Regions from separate parts of the Bradyrhizobium sp. SHOUNA76 genome, predicted to be linked through region 1. Evidence: predicted binding sites of a transcription regulator. Region 1 holds the regulator's gene; each other region holds the start of a gene.
The links. Region 1 encodes LexA, which represses DNA repair genes until DNA is damaged. Its sites were predicted from a motif close to TGTTCNNNNTGTGTTCNG; they were not measured.
Positions count from the first base shown of each region.

Region 2: MOV74_RS24560 (DUF3072 domain-containing protein) is a predicted target of LexA. The motif match lies at 4,258-4,275, and genes of this name have one in related genera.
Region 3: uvrA (excinuclease ABC subunit UvrA) is a predicted target of LexA. The motif match lies at 3,223-3,240, and genes of this name have one in related genera.

Region 1 is NZ_JALBHA010000380.1:273-5,640, forward strand. It holds partial or broken gene MOV74_RS28150 (alpha-hydroxy acid oxidase) at 1-546, shown strand, start outside; gene MOV74_RS28155 (HAD family phosphatase) at 586-1,209, shown strand; gene MOV74_RS28160 (hypothetical protein) at 1,377-1,583, shown strand; gene glp (gephyrin-like molybdotransferase Glp) at 1,804-3,015, shown strand; gene lexA (transcriptional repressor LexA) at 3,192-3,893, shown strand; gene MOV74_RS28175 (hypothetical protein) at 4,294-4,728, shown strand; gene MOV74_RS28180 (GAF domain-containing protein) at 4,950-5,368, shown strand, end outside.
Region 2 is NZ_JALBHA010000285.1:745-6,112, reverse strand. It holds partial or broken gene MOV74_RS24595 (response regulator) at 1-1,062, shown strand, start outside; gene MOV74_RS24590 (HWE histidine kinase domain-containing protein) at 1,076-2,566, shown strand; gene MOV74_RS24585 (hypothetical protein) at 2,682-2,903, opposite strand; gene MOV74_RS24580 (hypothetical protein) at 3,044-3,301, shown strand; gene MOV74_RS24575 (hypothetical protein) at 3,396-3,644, shown strand; gene MOV74_RS24570 (hypothetical protein) at 3,748-3,957, opposite strand; gene MOV74_RS24565 (hypothetical protein) at 3,975-4,196, opposite strand; gene MOV74_RS24560 (DUF3072 domain-containing protein) at 4,312-4,506, shown strand; gene MOV74_RS24555 (DUF6496 domain-containing protein) at 4,593-4,892, shown strand; gene MOV74_RS24550 (hypothetical protein) at 4,905-5,267, opposite strand.
Region 3 is NZ_JALBHA010000246.1:3,258-8,625, reverse strand. It holds gene MOV74_RS22755 (outer membrane protein) at 411-1,160, shown strand; gene MOV74_RS22750 (outer membrane protein) at 1,389-2,081, shown strand; gene MOV74_RS22745 (outer membrane protein) at 2,305-3,051, shown strand; gene uvrA (excinuclease ABC subunit UvrA) at 3,336-5,368, shown strand, end outside.

The DNA.
Region 1 (5,368 bases):
CGCCTGCGCGCCACCGGCGGCGACTTCCAGAAGGGCCTGGAGTGGCGGACGGTGAAGATGGTCAAGGACAAGTTCAAGATCCCGCTGATCCTGAAGGGCATCGCCACCGCCGAGGACGCCCTGATCGCGGTCGATCACGGCGTCGAATGGATCTACGTCTCCAACCATGGCGGACGCCAGCTCGACCATGGCCGCGGCGCCATGCATGTGCTGCCCGAGATCGTCGAGGCCGTGAAGGGTCGCGCCAAGATCATGGTCGACGGCGGCATCTGTCGCGGCACCGATATCGTCAAGGCGATCGCGGCAGGCGCAGACCTCGTCGGCATCGGCCGGCTGCAATGCTGGGCGCTGGCGGCGGCCGGCGAAGCCGGCATCACACGGATGCTGGAGCTCTTGGAAGACGAGGTGCTGCGCTGCCTCGGCCTCTTGGGCGCCACTTCATTTGCCGAAGTCGACAAATCCTGCCTGCATCCAGCGACCGCCACCAACGCGCCGAGCGTGTTCAGCGCGTTCCCGCTGTTCGACCACGAGCCTTATCGATACTGACTTGTCGCTTATTGCCGATACTGAAGTGAAAGGACGCAGGTGACATCGCTCTCTCCCGGCAGCGCCGATGCGCTTCTGTTCGATCTCGGGCGCGTGGTGCTCGACATCGACTTCTCCAAGGCGATCGCATGCTGGGCGGGACATGCCGGCTGCCAGCCCGAAGCCATTGTCGCGCGCTATGTGCGTGACGAGGCCTACCGGCTGCACGAGGTCGGCAAGATCAGCGACGAGGATTATTTCGCCTCGCTACGTGCTTCGCTCGGAATCGGCATTTCGGACGCGCAGTTCCTGGAGGGCTGGAACGCGATCTTCGCCGGCGAAATGCCGGATATCGCCGAGCTGTTGCCGCGCGCGGCGAAGCAGATGCCGCTCTACGCCTTCTCCAACACCAACCAGCCGCATGTCGACTATTTCTCGAAGGAATATGCCGATCTGCTCGGCCATTTCCGCAGACTGTATTTGTCTTCCAGCATCGGCCTGCGCAAACCGGATGCCGAGGCTTTCGACCATGTCGTCGCGGCGATCGGCGTGCCAGCGGAGCGCATCGTGTTCTTCGACGATCTCGCCGAGAACATCGAGGGAGCGCGGGCGCGCGGCCTGACCGCCGTGCATGTCACGTCGCCGCGCGATGTCGGGAACGCCTTGAAAGCCCTGGGAATCTGAGGCTAAGCGCTTGCCGCGCAAGCTCACCGCACGCCCGGTTCCCGGGACAAATCTGCGGAACTTGAGGAACCCAAAGCCTTTGTGCATTTTTGTACAGAGTTCCGGGAACGGAATACCCCCCTTCGGACTCATGAGTCGGTTGGGACTTCTACATCGGACGTATCGACGTGCTGGGCAAAACCTATCTCACCAAGCAAGCCTCTCTCCTGCTTGAATTCGCAAGAACCACCTCGGATTCTGACCTTTCCGCCAAGCTGATCAGCAAGGCCGCCGACCTGAAGTCTCAGGCCGACCCTCTGCCCGACAAGGATCAAGGTCCCAAAGCTCCCGACGTCGCACTGGACGACGGCTCGGGTCGACCGAGCGGAAGTTGACCGATGCTGGCCGTGGCATTCGTCCTTCTCGTGCTCGCCATGGCCATCCTCATCCCGGTCTGTCTCGCCTTCCGGATCATGCCGCGACGGACTTGAGCCGCCTCCTCCACTGCTGAGGCCACGCAGGATAAATCACCCTGCGTGCTGCTTTGCCTCGCGCCCGCACTCGGATAGAACTCTCGCCGGCCATTTACCGATGTGCCCAGCAGGAGTTTAGCCCGTGGCCCTGATGCCGGTTTCTGACGCGCTTGCCGCGGTGCTGGCGGGTGCAGAGCCACTGCCCGAAGAGAAGGCCTCCCTCGACGAGGCCTATCACCGCGTGCTTGCGCAAGACGTCGCGTCGCGACGCACGCAGCCGCCGCAAGCGATGTCGGCGATGGACGGCTATGCCGTACGCGCGGCCGATGCCGCAACGATCGATTCCCGCCTGACGGTCATCGGCGAGGTCGCAGCGGGCCGTCCTTTCGCAGGAACGATCGGTGCCGGCGAAGCCGTACGGATCTTCACCGGCGGCGTCATTCCCGACGGTGCGGACGCGGTCGTGATCCAGGAGGACACCGTCGCGGACGGCAGGTGCGTCACGATCCAGGAAGCCGCGATCGCCGGACGGCACATCCGCCCGGCAGGCGTCGACTTCCGCGAGGGCGACGTGCTCTTGCGCAAAGGAACCCGCCTGACAGAGCGCGACCTTGCGCTCGCAGCCGGAATGAATCACCCGCATCTCGCCGTCTGCCGCCGTCCGAAGGTCGCGATTCTCGCCACCGGCGACGAACTGGTGATGCCGGGCTCAACGCCCGGGCACGGCCAGATCGTCTATTCCAATGGCTACGCCCTGCACGCGCTCGCCCGCAGCGAGGGCGCTGATACCATCGACCTCGGCGTCGCCGCCGATACGCTTGCAGCCACCTCCGCCGGCATCCGCCGCGCCCGCGAGAGCGGTACCGACATCCTGATCACGACCGGCGGCGCGTCGGTCGGCGACCACGACCTGGTCCAGCAGGCGCTCCTGGACGAAGGCATCTCGATGGCGTTCTGGAAGATCGCGATTCGGCCCGGCAAGCCGATGATGCACGGACGGCTCGGCGCGATGCGCGTGATCGGTCTGCCCGGCAATCCCGTGTCCTCCTACGTGTGCGCCTTCCTGTTCATGGTGCCGCTGATTCGCGCGCTGTCCGGCCGTTCAGTGATTCATCATCGTCGCGAGCGCGCCGTGCTGGGCCGCGATCTCGGCGCCAACGACCAGCGCGAGGATTATCTGCGCGCGCGCCTGGAGCTGCGCGACGACGGCACGCTCGTTGCCGTTCCCGTCAGCCATCAGGACTCCTCTCTGCTTGCGAATCTTGCTGCAGCACAGGTACTTCTCGTGCGCCCACCGTTCGCGCCGAAGGCCGAGGCCGGCAGCCCTTGCGAGGTGCTGCGGCTCCCCGTCTGAACTGGGTGGCCACACGCATTCCGCGAGTTTCGGTCTGTTCACGGTAAATTAAGCAGTTGCGGAACATGTATCGAACATATAGTGTCCGTTCATGATTTGTTTCGAGCGTGCAGCGGCTTGTCGCTGAATTCATCGTCTCGGAATCGAACGACATCAACCGGGGGACTTTGGTCGAGATGTTAACGCGCAAACAATACGAGCTTCTGCGGTTCATCAGCGAACGCTTGAAGGAAAGCGGCGTGCCGCCCTCCTTCGACGAGATGAAGGATGCGCTCGACCTGCGCTCGAAGTCGGGCATCCACCGCCTGATCACCGCGCTCGAGGAGCGCGGCTTCATCCGCCGCCTGCCCAACCGCGCCCGTGCCATCGAAGTGATCAAGCTGCCGGAGCTTCAGGCTGCCGCCGGCAACCGACGCGGTTTCACGCCGAGCGTGATCGAGGGCAATCTCGGCAAGGTCCGCACGAGCTCCAGCCCGGCCGTGGACGAGGGCGAGCGGCCCGTTGCGGTGCCCGTGATGGGCCGCATCGCAGCCGGCACGCCGATCGAGGCGTTGCAGACCCGCAGCCACACCATCAGCGTGCCGCCCGACATGCTCGGCTCTGGCGAGCATTACGCCCTCGAGGTGCGCGGCGATTCCATGGTCGAGGCCGGTATCCTCGACGGCGACATGGCGCTGATCCAGCGCAACGAGAGCGCCGATACCGGTGACATCGTGGTGGCGCTGATCGACGACGAGGAGGCCACGCTCAAGCGCTTCCGCCGCCGCGGCGCCTCGATCGCACTCGAGCCCGCCAATGCCGCCTACGAGGTGCGCATCCTGCCGCCGAACCGCGTGAAGATTCAGGGCAAGCTGATCGGGCTTTACCGGAAGTACTGAGACCCTTCGGCGGTCATTCGATACCAATGATCCTGATTGGAGCGGATCTAATCCGCTCCTGCTGGGCAGTCTTCTGGCCTTGCGCAGATTGTCCGGCCCCTTTCCAGCGCGACGCCTCGGCGTGTCGCCGCCAGGCACTTATCACTTGGCGGTATCGAGGCCTCGAGCAGACAATGATACATCGGCGCTCGGGCGCTCGCGGGCCGCTGACGCTCGTCTTCGCCGAATGCATTGATGTGAGCTTTGTTCCTAGCGGATTCGAAAAGATAATTTGATCGCATCCCGCGGGCCAGCCGCAGATTTGCCCACAACCAAGCAGAGCTTTATGTGCTTCCACTCTGATAGAGGCTTGCGCCTCCGAGGGAGGCGCGGGTTGCTATCTTCGCATGAGGAGCACCCGATGTGTGACTACAGCCTACATGCCGTTGCATCGCGCCCCGCCGAAGTCGGCGAGACGATCGTGTCGACAACGTTCCGCGGCACCTCGACGCGTGGTTTTGCTTCTGCGGCCGATCCGACCGTGGCCGTCTGCCTGCTGCCGGGGACGGAGCTCGCCTTCGCCGACAACGTCCGTTACGACAATCGATGGATCTGGACGCGTACCGTCAATTCTCGCGTCGGCAAGTTCGGCAAGATTGATCCGCACATTCCCGATCGCCATCACGACGCGATCGAATTCCCGGATGGAAAATACGTGCTGGTGACGCAGCTCGTCGAAGGCCAGCACGCAACCGTGCTGCAACTGCCGGTGACCCAGCCCGTCAGCGAGCGCGAGCACAAGCCGCAGATCGTCGCCGACAACCGGCCGACGGTCACGCGCCTGCCGATCGGCTGACGCCACCCCGACCGACAACAGGTCGGGCCAGGATTGAAATGCCATCGCCGGCCGAGGCCGGCGAGCCCGGCGGGTTTGTGTCTTCACGAAAATCGATCGGCGAGCCCCGCCGCCGCACATCGTCGCCGCACGAAGTTTAAGCCGTCCTGCCTGAATTTTGAACGTCCGCTCCGCAGCCAAATGTCCGATGCTGTCGTGGCTTGAGGCGGCGGACACGCTCGATGAAGACCTTCATTCGCGTCGTTGAACTCTGGATACCTGACCGGACGCGCATGCGGCTGGAATTCGGCGGCGGCCTCTACGACGAAGGCCTGTCCGCATTCAAGACCGCCAGCGCAGAGCTGCATTTCGGATATGGCGAGGGGCTTCCAGGCAAGGCCTGGGCCTCTGGCCATCCCGTCATCCTCACGACATTCGCCAACTCCTATTTCAAGCGGACCGATCAGGCCGTCGCGGCCGGCCTCACCTGCGGCGTGGCGGTGCCGGTGTTTGCAGGCGAATTCCTGCAAGCCGTGATGGTGCTGCTCTGCGGCGACGACGAGGCGCATGTCGGCGCGATCGAACTCTGGCACAACGATCCTGATCGCTCCCACGAGATGGCGCTTGTCGACGGCTATTACGGCACGGCGGACATGTTCGA
Region 2 (5,368 bases), on a different contig from region 1:
CTGGAGCTTGCCAAGCAATATCAGCCGCGAGCAGTCTCGCTCGACGTGTTCCTGCCTGACATGCTCGGCTGGACCGTGCTGAGCCAGCTCAAGCACAATCCGCTGACCCGTCACATCCCCGTACAGATCATCACGCTCGACGAGGACCGCCAGCATGCGCTGGCGCGTGGTGCGTTCTCCTTCGTCAACAAGCCGACGACGACCGAAGGCGTCTCGGCCGCGCTGACGCAGATCAAGGAATATGCACGGCCGCGGCGCAAGCGGCTCCTGATCGTCGAGGACAACGAGGCCGAGCAGCTCTCGATCCGCGAGCTGCTGCACCACGACGACATCGAGATCGTAACGACCGACACCGGCGCAGGCGCGCTCTCGACGCTGCGCGAAGAGCCGTGCGACTGCGTGGTGCTCGACCTGCGGCTGCCCGACATGAGCGGCTTCGAGGTACTGGACCAGATCCGCAACGACGAGGCGCTGTCGAACATTCCGGTCGTGGTGTTCACCGGCCGCGAACTCTCGGCGGAAGAGGATGCGGAGCTCCACACCATGGCGCGCAGCATCGTGGTCAAGGGCGTGGAATCGCCCGAGCGCCTGCTCGACGAGACGGCGCTGTTCCTGCACCGTGTCATCACGGAACTTCCGGTCGAGAAGCAACGCATGCTGGAGAAGCTGAACAGTTCCGACGAGGACCTGATCGGCAAGACCGCGCTGCTCGTCGACGACGACGCCCGCAACATCTTCGCGCTGTCGAGCGTGCTGGAACGGCGCGGCATGAAAGTGCTGACGGCGACGACCGGCAACGAAGCGGTGACCCTGGTCGAATCCAACCCGGAGATCGCCATCGTGCTGATGGACATCATGATGCCGCAGATGGATGGCTATCAGACCATCGGCGTCATTCGCGAAAATCCGGCCTTCGCCCGCCTTCCGATCATCGCGCTGACCGCCAAGGCGATGAAGGGCGACCGGGAGAAATGCCTCGAAGCCGGCGCGTCCGACTACCTCGCCAAACCCGTCAACACCGATCAATTGCTGCTTGCGATCCGCATGTGGCTGCACCGCTGAGTTGGGCCCGCGAATGGACCACGAAAAGGTCAACATCCTGCTCGTCGACGACCAGCCGGCCAAGCTGCTCGCCTATGAGGTGATCCTGAAGGAACTCGGCGAGAACCTCGTGATCGCCTCGTCCGGACGCGAGGCGCTGGAGCTGCTGCTCAAGACCGAGATCGCGGTGATCCTGGTCGACGTCTGCATGCCCGAGCTCGACGGCTTCGAGCTCGCCGCAATGATCCGCGAACATCCGCGCTTCCAGAAGACCGCGATGATCTTCATCTCCGCCATCCAGGTCAGCGACATCGACCGGTTGCGCGGCTACGAGATGGGAGCGGTCGACTACGTGCCGGTACCGGTCGTGCCGGAGGTGCTGCGCGCCAAGATCAAGGTGTTTGCCGAGCTCTACCGCAAGACCCGCGAGCTCGAACGTCTGAACCAGGAGCTCGAGGATCGCGTCCGCGCGCGCACGGCGGAATTGGAGAACTCCACCGCGAGGCTGCGCGAGAGCGAGCAGCGGCGCAGCATGGCGATCGCTGCCGGCAAGATGGGCTCCTGGGATTGGGACTGGATCAGCGGCGACTGGATGTGGGACGAGGGGCAGTATCGCATCTTTGGCGTCAGCCCCGAGAGCTTCGAGGTCAACCCGGCCAACGTTCAGGCGCTGTTACATCCCGACGACGTCGATCAGTTGCGCAAGGCGATCGCCGAATTCAACAAGGGCGCGCGCGCCTACGAGACCGAGTTCCGCATTATCAGGCCCGACGGGGAAGTGCGCTGGTGCGTCGGCACGGCGGCGGCAACCGTGGACGATAGCAGTCGCGTCGTGCGCGTGAGCGGCGTCACCGTGGACATTACGGAACGCAAACGTGCCGAGGAACGGCAGAATCTGCTGGCGCGGGAAGTCGATCATCGCGCCAAGAATGCGTTGGCACTGGCGCAGTCGATCGTGCGCCTCACCCGTGCCGATGAGGTCAAGGACTATGTCAACGCCGTCGAGGGACGGATCAATGCGCTGGCGCGCGTGCACACTATCCTGTCGCTGTCGAGCTGGCAGGGCGCCGAGCTCTCCAGGCTGATCGACGAGGAGCTTGCGCCCTATTCGCTCGGTGGCCAGATCATATTGGCGGGTCCGGAGGTCCAGTTGCTGCCGGCGACGGCCCAGACGCTGGCGCTCGCGCTGCATGAGCTCTTCACCAACTCAGCCAAGTATGGCGCCCTCTCGACCAGGTCGGGACGGCTCACGATCGGCTGGCAGGTCAAGGATCAAGTGCTTACGCTGAGTTGGGAGGAATCCGGCGGTCCGCTCGTCATGACTCCGAAATCTCGCGGCTTCGGCACCCGGAGCCTGCTCGCGAGCGTCGAGTCCCAGCTCGGTGGTCAGGCGCTGTTCGATTGGCGAGCCGAGGGCCTGTTGTGCCGTCTGGAGGTGCCGTTGACACGCAAGACGGCGGCGACAACCGCATCCGGCAAATTCGACGAGGCCAGCGCCGCCGAATTGCAGCGTGCATCCGGTTAGAGCGTTTTGCAGCGAAGTGAAGACTGTTTCGCGTCGAAAAAACGCGTCAGGACGAGAATCGAGAGCTTCCGTTTCGATTCAATCGGAATGACAATCAATCGGAATGACAAAAGCTCTAGCCGGACGCCGCGCTCGTCATACGTTGCGCCATCCGCGGTTCGCGCGCGACCCGGCCTTCGAGCCAGGCTTCCGTTTGGGCGAGATCGCGTAGCGCCCTGGCATAGCGGCGAGCCGCGCTTCGCTCCGCGCCCTGCGGCAGCTTGCGTGCTTTGCGCAGGATGTCCGCGGCGGCGTTGCGATAGGCCAGTGAGCGGTAAAGAAAGACTACCTTACCCATATCGAATGTCCCGTTTTGATGGCGCTTATCATCGCAAGACCGGCATGAACGCCGGATGAAGCCGGTGATGACAATTCCTTCATTTATTTGGAACCGGCGACTATAGCCCGCGTTTGCATGCCAGATCGGGATGCAGTCCCATGCGCGCAAAAAAGTCGTCGGACTTGGTCTCTCCTGCCGGCATCATCAAGCTGATGACGCATGCGATGATGGGCGCGGCCCTCGGCCTCACCTTCAGTCTCGCGCTGATCCTGTGCAATCCCGCCGTCGCCAACCTGCTCAATCACGGTGGAAGCCAAGCCGCGATCGTTTTTGCCTTTACATTGGTGACGACGTTCGCGATCGGCGCGACCCTCACCGGCGTGGTGTTCATCCTCGCTGAGGACAAGCAATCTTGAAGCGTGCGTCAAGCGGGGCAGATGCTTTGTTGGGAACTCCTGCGATAAATGGCGGTTGGCTGCCTGCGTCAATTTAACTCAGGGAGTTCCTCACATGACAATGACCAAGCTCGCTCTCACCGTGATGTTGGCAACCGGTCTCGCCGCTGCACCGCTCGCTGCGCAGGCCAAGTCGCACAAGGCGAAACACGGATCCTCGATGTCGTCATCGCAGACCACTGGGGCCAACACCAAGTCCTCGAAGGGCGCGGATCCTTCCGGCCAGGGCGGCTCCGGTCCCGGATCGGACCAGGGCGGCACCATGACGAACAAGAGCAGCAAGGGCATGAGCAACACCAAGTAAGCTCAGGCGCCCATCTCAAACAAAAGCCCCGCGGCGGCGCGGGGCTTTTTCGTCTCGATGATCGAGGCAATCGCGCGCCGTATCGGCGAGCGCCCGCGTCAGCTCATTGCGGCCGGCGCGCTTGGAAGTTGAGCCCGGGGCTCACAGAATTCGCCTTCACGAGATACTCGAGCTGTGCGCGCTTGCGTCCGATCAGAAGTTGGGCCGCCGCATCATCGAGACCCGCGCGCTGCAATTGCCGGATGGCAGAGCCCAATTCGAGAATCTCGGCGCGCAACCTCAAGATCCGGTAAGTGTCCGGGTCTTCCTCCATGGCGCCCCTCAAAGATTTCAGCGCCGTGTGTTCGTGAGCTGGGGATTGCCGACTGTCTTCAACGAACGACGGCGCATCCGGTCGCGGACGTCAGGCAGCACGTCACCGCCTCCGGCAGCCCTCCATTCGCCGACCAGCAGATTGATCCTCCGGCGCAAATCCATCTGCGCCAGGGCCTGCTGGCTGCAATCGCGATCGCCGTTGACGCGATCGCGCACGGCGGCCTCGACGTCGGCCATTTCCAGCCTCAAGACGCTGATTTTACGCCGAATTTCATTAATTCTGTTGTCCATGGCTTGTTAGAACAAAATAAGAACATATAGTCAAGTCACCTTTTCAGGACGGAGAAGCCAGATGCAGGTTCAAGGTAAATACGACGCCAGGGTCTTCCTCACCGAGCAGATGACCCGCGCGCAGGGGCTAAGGCTGAAACGGCTGAGCGATGAGGCTTATCAGCCCGCACAATATGCGCGCGATCTGTCCTTCACCGAGGCCGCACGTCGCATCCAGGTGCTGGAAGCGGAGATCGAGCTGGCGAATTCCTTCTAGGCTGCGTCGCGCATCTGGAACGTGAGGTGCTCGCTTTCGGAACCATGCCTGGGTCGAATGGTTCTCTCGGCCAAGGGAGAACATGCATGGCACGCAAGGCAAAGAAACGTCGCTACTCACGCAGCTCCGGCAGCGATGTCGAAAGCGAGATGCGACGCTACAAGAAGGGCACGGCAAAGAGCGGTCGCAAGGGCCGTGGCGGACGCGTGAAGAGTCGCAAGCAGGCGATCGCGATCGGACTGTCGAAGGCGCGCAAGAAGGGCAAGAAGGTCCCGAAGAAGGCCTCGAAGAAGAAAGCGTCCAAGAAGAGGACGACGAAGACCACTAAGAAGACGACTAAGAAGACAACCAAGAAATCGTCGAAGCGCAAATCCAGCAAGCATTGACGCTGACCTGTCTCAGATCATGCTGCCCGGCATGAAGCAGCGGATCGAGACCCCAAAGGCTGTCTTCACCGGCCACACCATGGTGCGGCCGGCGCGGTTCGGCTCGGTGATGACGGCTTCATCAGGCACTTCGACCCACTCCCCGTCGAGACGCACGCGATAATGCCCGTTGTGCGACTCCCAGTCGGGATCAGCGACGGCAAAACCATCTGCGTCCGAGCAACACGGGCCGAGGTGGCTGCGCAGGCTGTCGAACCATGGCTTGAGGGGTGAGTCCGCGTAGCGGCCGTCATCACGACCGAGCGCGTTTCCGCCCCAGAGCACGAACGGCGCCGCGAGCAGCGCCCCCCTCAGCGAGAGCTTCAATCGATCCATGTCGGCACCGATCAAATGCGAACCACCGGCCAGCTCCACAAAGCGGCGGCAAGTTCGAAGTTCCACGCTTGCAACCCGTGTTGGCGGCGTCGTTGCCGGCA
Region 3 (5,368 bases), on a different contig from region 1:
GCCGAGCCCGCTACCCGCGTTCCTCTGCGCCTGTTGAAGCGACCCTATACACTTGCGGGCGCCGCTCAGTCCGTCACCCCAGGGTTATCCCCACTATATAGCACCTACCGCCAATCTGTTCCAGATTTGTTCCCGCAGAAATCGCCGCCAAATGTGGAGACCGGATGGCGTCTATATGGCGCCGTGATGGCAATGGGAATGGAACCCACTCGAGTTCCCATGAACGGCAAATACCACTTAACATTCATTAAGTTAGGGGCAGGTCGATTACCCTCAACTGTTGCGCTCCGGGCACGGACTCTGCCGCCCAATCGGGCTATCGTTGTGCCTCGAATTGATGCAAATGGGCCTCGCGCCTGATAGTCCGCCTCGGGGAACAGTGAGAGGCGGACACGACTGGGGAGATTGCAATGAAGAAGATCCTGTTCGGCTTGGCCGGCGCGGTTGCGCTGACCCTCTCGGCTCCGGCCGGTGCTGCGGACCTCGCGGCCCGTCCCTACACGAAGGCGCCGGTCGCGCCGCCCGCTCCGATCTATACCTGGACCGGCTTCTACGTCGGTGTGCAGGGCGGCGGTGCCTGGGGCCGCAGCGACGAAACCTTCTTCGGCGCTCCGAATACGGCGATCTTTGCTGGATCGCAGAATTACGACACCACCGGCGGCTTTGTCGGCGGCGTGTTCGGCTACAACTGGCAGTCGGGTCCGGTCGTGTTCGGCATCGAGGGTGATTACCACTGGGCTGACATCAACGGTCGGTCTGCCGAGATCAATGCCGGCGTCGGCGACACCTATTTCACGAGAATCCGCGGCTTCGGCGACATCAAGGGCCGTCTCGGCTACTCGACCGGCCCCGCTCTGTTGTTCGTCAGCGGTGGCGCTGCAGTCGGCGACATTCAGCACCGCTATGATGGCATCCCCGGAAACGTCTTCATCCAGAACAACACCCGCTGGGGTTGGACCGTCGGCGCCGGCGCGGAATACATGTTCGCTCCGAACTGGTCGGCCAAGGTCGAATACAACTACATCGACTTCGGCAGCAGCTCGATCCAGTACACCGCCGTGCCCACCAACCGCTCCGAGTGGACCGATACCGTTCACACGGTCAAGGCAGGCGTGAACTATCACTTCAACTGGGGCGGGCTGGGCACCACCAGGTACTGATATCCCTCTGACATCATTGAAGTCTAAGGCCGGCCTCGCGCCGGCCTTTTTCGTTTGACCGCAAGCCAGATGAGTCAGTCACGCTTACGTTTTGGGCACCCTGTGGCTTTTCGGAGACACAACTTGCGGCTTTGGTGGTGTAAGTACGGCGTCAGTTGGACACAGAGTCCGCTGCCCTTCCGCCCGCGGAAGGCAACAACAGAAACTGGGACTGGGATTAAGTTGAAAATGAAGAAGGTTTTGTTGGCTTCGGCCTGTTTGTTCGCTCTGGCGGCCCCCGCTTCGGCTGCTGATCTCGCGGCTCGCCCCTACACCAAGGCTCCGGTCGCTCCGATGGCTTCGGTCTACAACTGGACCGGCTTCTACCTCGGTATCGTCGGTGGCGGCGCCTGGGAAAACGCTTCCGGCGACCCGAAGATGAAGGGTGGCTTCGTCGGCGGCACCGCCGGCTACAACTGGCAGACCGGCAACGTCGTGTTCGGCCTCGAGGCCGATGCTGCCTGGGCTGACGTCAGCGCGTCCGTCACCGGTCCGATCCTCGTCCCCGGCTTCGGTGTTGCCACGGCGACTCTGAGCTCGAAGACGGATGCGATGGGCACCGTTCGCGGCCGCATCGGCTGGGCCGTCAACAACGTCCTGTTCTACGGCACGGGTGGCTATGCCTGGATCGACAACAAGCTGAGCGCCAGCGCTCTCGGCGTGAGCATCTCCGACAGCAAGTTCCACTCGGGCTGGACCGTCGGTGCGGGCGTCGAGGCGTTCTTCGCTCCGAACTGGACCGTCAAGGGCGAGTACCTCTATCGCAGCCTCGGCGGCGAGACCTACTTCTCGGGCGCCGTGCCCACCGGCACGCTCAACTTCCACACCGTTCAGGTCGGCGTGAACTATCACTTCGGCGCCCCGGTGGTTGCCAAGTACTAAGCTTCGCTCCAACGCATCGCGTTACGAAAGGCCGGCCTTGCGCCGGCCTTTTTGTTTGTGCGCGCCACCCGCCTGCCGGCTGGCATTTTTCGCGAGATGTGGCGTTCGGGTGACACAACCTTTGGCTTCAATGGTGTAAAGCTACGACATCAACTGGGTTGTAGGTCCGCTGCTCTTCCGCTTTTTGGAAGGCAAAATCGAGAAACGGAACTGGGGAATCGATATGAAGAAGATTTTGCTGGCTTCGGCCGGTTTGCTCGTACTCAGCGCGTTGGCACCGGCCTCGGCGGCCGATTTGGCGGCCCGCCCCTACACCAAGGCTCCGGTCGCGCCGATCGCAATCTATAATTGGAGCGGTTTCTATATCGGTCTCAACGGCGGTGGCGCCTCGAGCCGCAATTGCTGGGACGTCAACAATATCTTTGGCGTTGCGGGACCGGACACGGCTGAAGGCTGCCACAATGCAACCGGCGGCGTCGTCGGTGGCCAGGTGGGCTATCGCTGGCAGTCGGCCAACTGGGTGTTCGGTCTCGAAGCTCAGGGCGACTGGGCCAACCTGAAGGGCTCGAACACGAGCATTGTGCTTGGACCGCTGGTCAACCAGACCAAGATCGATGCGATTGGCCTGTTCACCGGCCAGATCGGCTATGCCTGGAACAACGTGCTCTGGTACGTGAAGGGTGGCGCGGCCGTCACGCACGCCAAATATAACGGTCTGCTGGGCGGCGTCGTCCTCGATAGCGCCACCGAGACTCGCTGGGGCGGCGCGGTCGGCACTGGCGTGGAATTCGGTTTCGCTCCGAACTGGTCCGTCGCGATCGAGTACGACCATCTGTTCATGGGCAAGCGCAACAACTCGTTCACGATTCTCGGCGTCAACGATCGCATCGACCGTATCAAGCAGGACGTCGACATGGGCACCGTCCGCCTCAACTACACCTTTGGCGGCCCCGTCGTCGCCCGGTATTGATCGGAAGTCCTGATCTATCGACGTCACATCGTCACGAAAGGCCGGCCTTGCGCCGGCCTTTTTGTTTTGCGGGCACGTCCTGCGAGGTTCCGCTCGCCCCGCTCCTGCCAGATGCCGCCAGCGCGCCAACAATCCGTTGACGATTCGCAACTCCCTCTGGAAATCCGCCCGCGTTCTTCCTACGTTCGCTGCCAACCCCATCGGCGCCGATCCCGGTTCCGGGCGAAGCGCGCCTTGACGTTGGCGCGATCGCGAGCCTTTGGGCTTCCTTGAGGGCAACTCGGATGGATGAAGTGATTAAGGCGAAGCGCCAACAGCAGAACGCGGGGGCACACCTGCGCGCAATTACGATCCGTGGCGCGCGCGAGCACAACCTCAAGAACATCGATGTCGAGATTCCCCGTGACAAGCTGGTGGTGTTCACCGGCCTGTCAGGCTCCGGAAAATCCTCGCTCGCCTTCGACACGATCTACGCCGAGGGCCAGCGCCGCTACGTCGAATCGCTGTCGGCCTATGCGCGCCAGTTCCTGGAGATGATGCAGAAGCCTGACGTCGACCAGATCGACGGCCTGTCGCCGGCGATCTCGATCGAGCAGAAGACGACCTCGAAGAACCCCCGCTCCACCGTCGGCACCGTCACCGAGATCTACGACTACATGCGCCTGCTCTGGGCGCGCGTCGGCGTGCCCTATTCGCCGGCCACGGGCCTTCCGATCGAGAGCCAGACCGTCTCGCAGATGGTCGACCGCGTGCTGGCGCTGCCCGAGGGCACCCGCCTCTATCTGCTCGCACCCGTCGTGCGCGGCCGCAAGGGCGAGTACCGCAAGGAGCTCGCCGAATGGCTCAAGAAGGGCTTTCAGCGCGTCAAGATCGACGGCACCTTCCATGAGCTGGCGGAAGCGCCGACGCTCGACAAGAAATTCCCGCATGACATCGACGTCGTCGTCGACCGCATCGTGGTGCGCGCCGACATCGGCCAGCGTCTCGCCGAGAGCTTCGAGACCGCGCTGAAGCTGGCCGAGGGCCTTGCCGTCATCGAGTATGCCGATGCACCGGCTGCTGCGGCCGCGCCTGCAGAAGAGAAAAAGAAAACCGCAAAAATCCACGACAAGAGCGGGCCCGAGCGCATCCTGTTCTCGGAAAAGTTCGCCTGCCCGGTCTCCGGCTTCACGATTCCCGAGGTCGAGCCCAGACTCTTTTCCTTCAACAACCCCTACGGCGCCTGCCCCGCCTGCGGCGGCCTCGGCGTCGAGCAGCATGTCGACGAGGACCTCGTGATCCCCGACAAGGAGCTCGCGATCGGCAAGGGCGCGATCGCGCCCTGGGCCAAATCGTCATCGCCCTATTACGTGCAGACGCTGACCGCGCTCGGCAAGCACTACAAATTCACGCTGACCACCAAGTGGAAAGACCTGCCGAAGAAGACGCAGAACGCGATCCTGCACGGCTCCGGCGAGGACGAGATCAAGTTCTCCTACGAGGACGGGGTGCGTTCCTACGACACCAAGAAGCCGTTCGAGGGCGTCATCACCAACATCAACCGCCGCTATCGCGAAACCGAAAGCGAATGGGCGCGCGAAGAGCTGGCGAAGTATTTCCACGACGTGCCCTGCGAGGGCTGCAAGGGTTTCCGGCTCAAGCCCGAGGCGCTGTGCGTCAAGATCGGCACCAAGCATATCGGCGAGATTTCGGAACTGTCGGTCAGGAAGGCCGGCGAATGGTTCGAGACCGTGCCTGATGCGCTGAACACGCAGCAGAACGAGATCGCGGGACGTATCCTGAAAGAGATCCGCGAGCGCCTCACCTTCCTGCTCGACGTCGGCCTCAACTATCTCACCCTCTCCCGCTCCTCCGGCACGCTGTCCGGCGGCGAGAGCCAGCGCATTCGCCTGGCCTCACAGATCGGCTCGGGACTGACAGGCGTGCTCTACGTGCTGGACGAGCCTTCGATCGGCCTGCACCAGCGCGACAACGCCCGCCTGCTCGACACCCTCAAGCGACTGCGCGACCTCGGCAACACCGTGATCGTGGTCGAGCATGATGAGGACGCCATCCTCCTCGCCGACCACGTCCTCGACATCGGCCCCGGCGCCGGCATGCATGGCGGCAACATCATCGCCGAAGGCACGCCCGCCGAGATCATGCGCAACCCGAAATCGCTGACCGGCAAGTACCTGACCGGCGAGCTCGAGGTCGAGGTGCCGGAGCGGCGGCCGCCGAACCATCGCCGCACCATCAAGGTGGTCAACGCGCGCGGCAATAACCTCAAGAACGTCACTGCCGAAATTCCGCTCGGCCTGTTCACCTGCGTTACCGG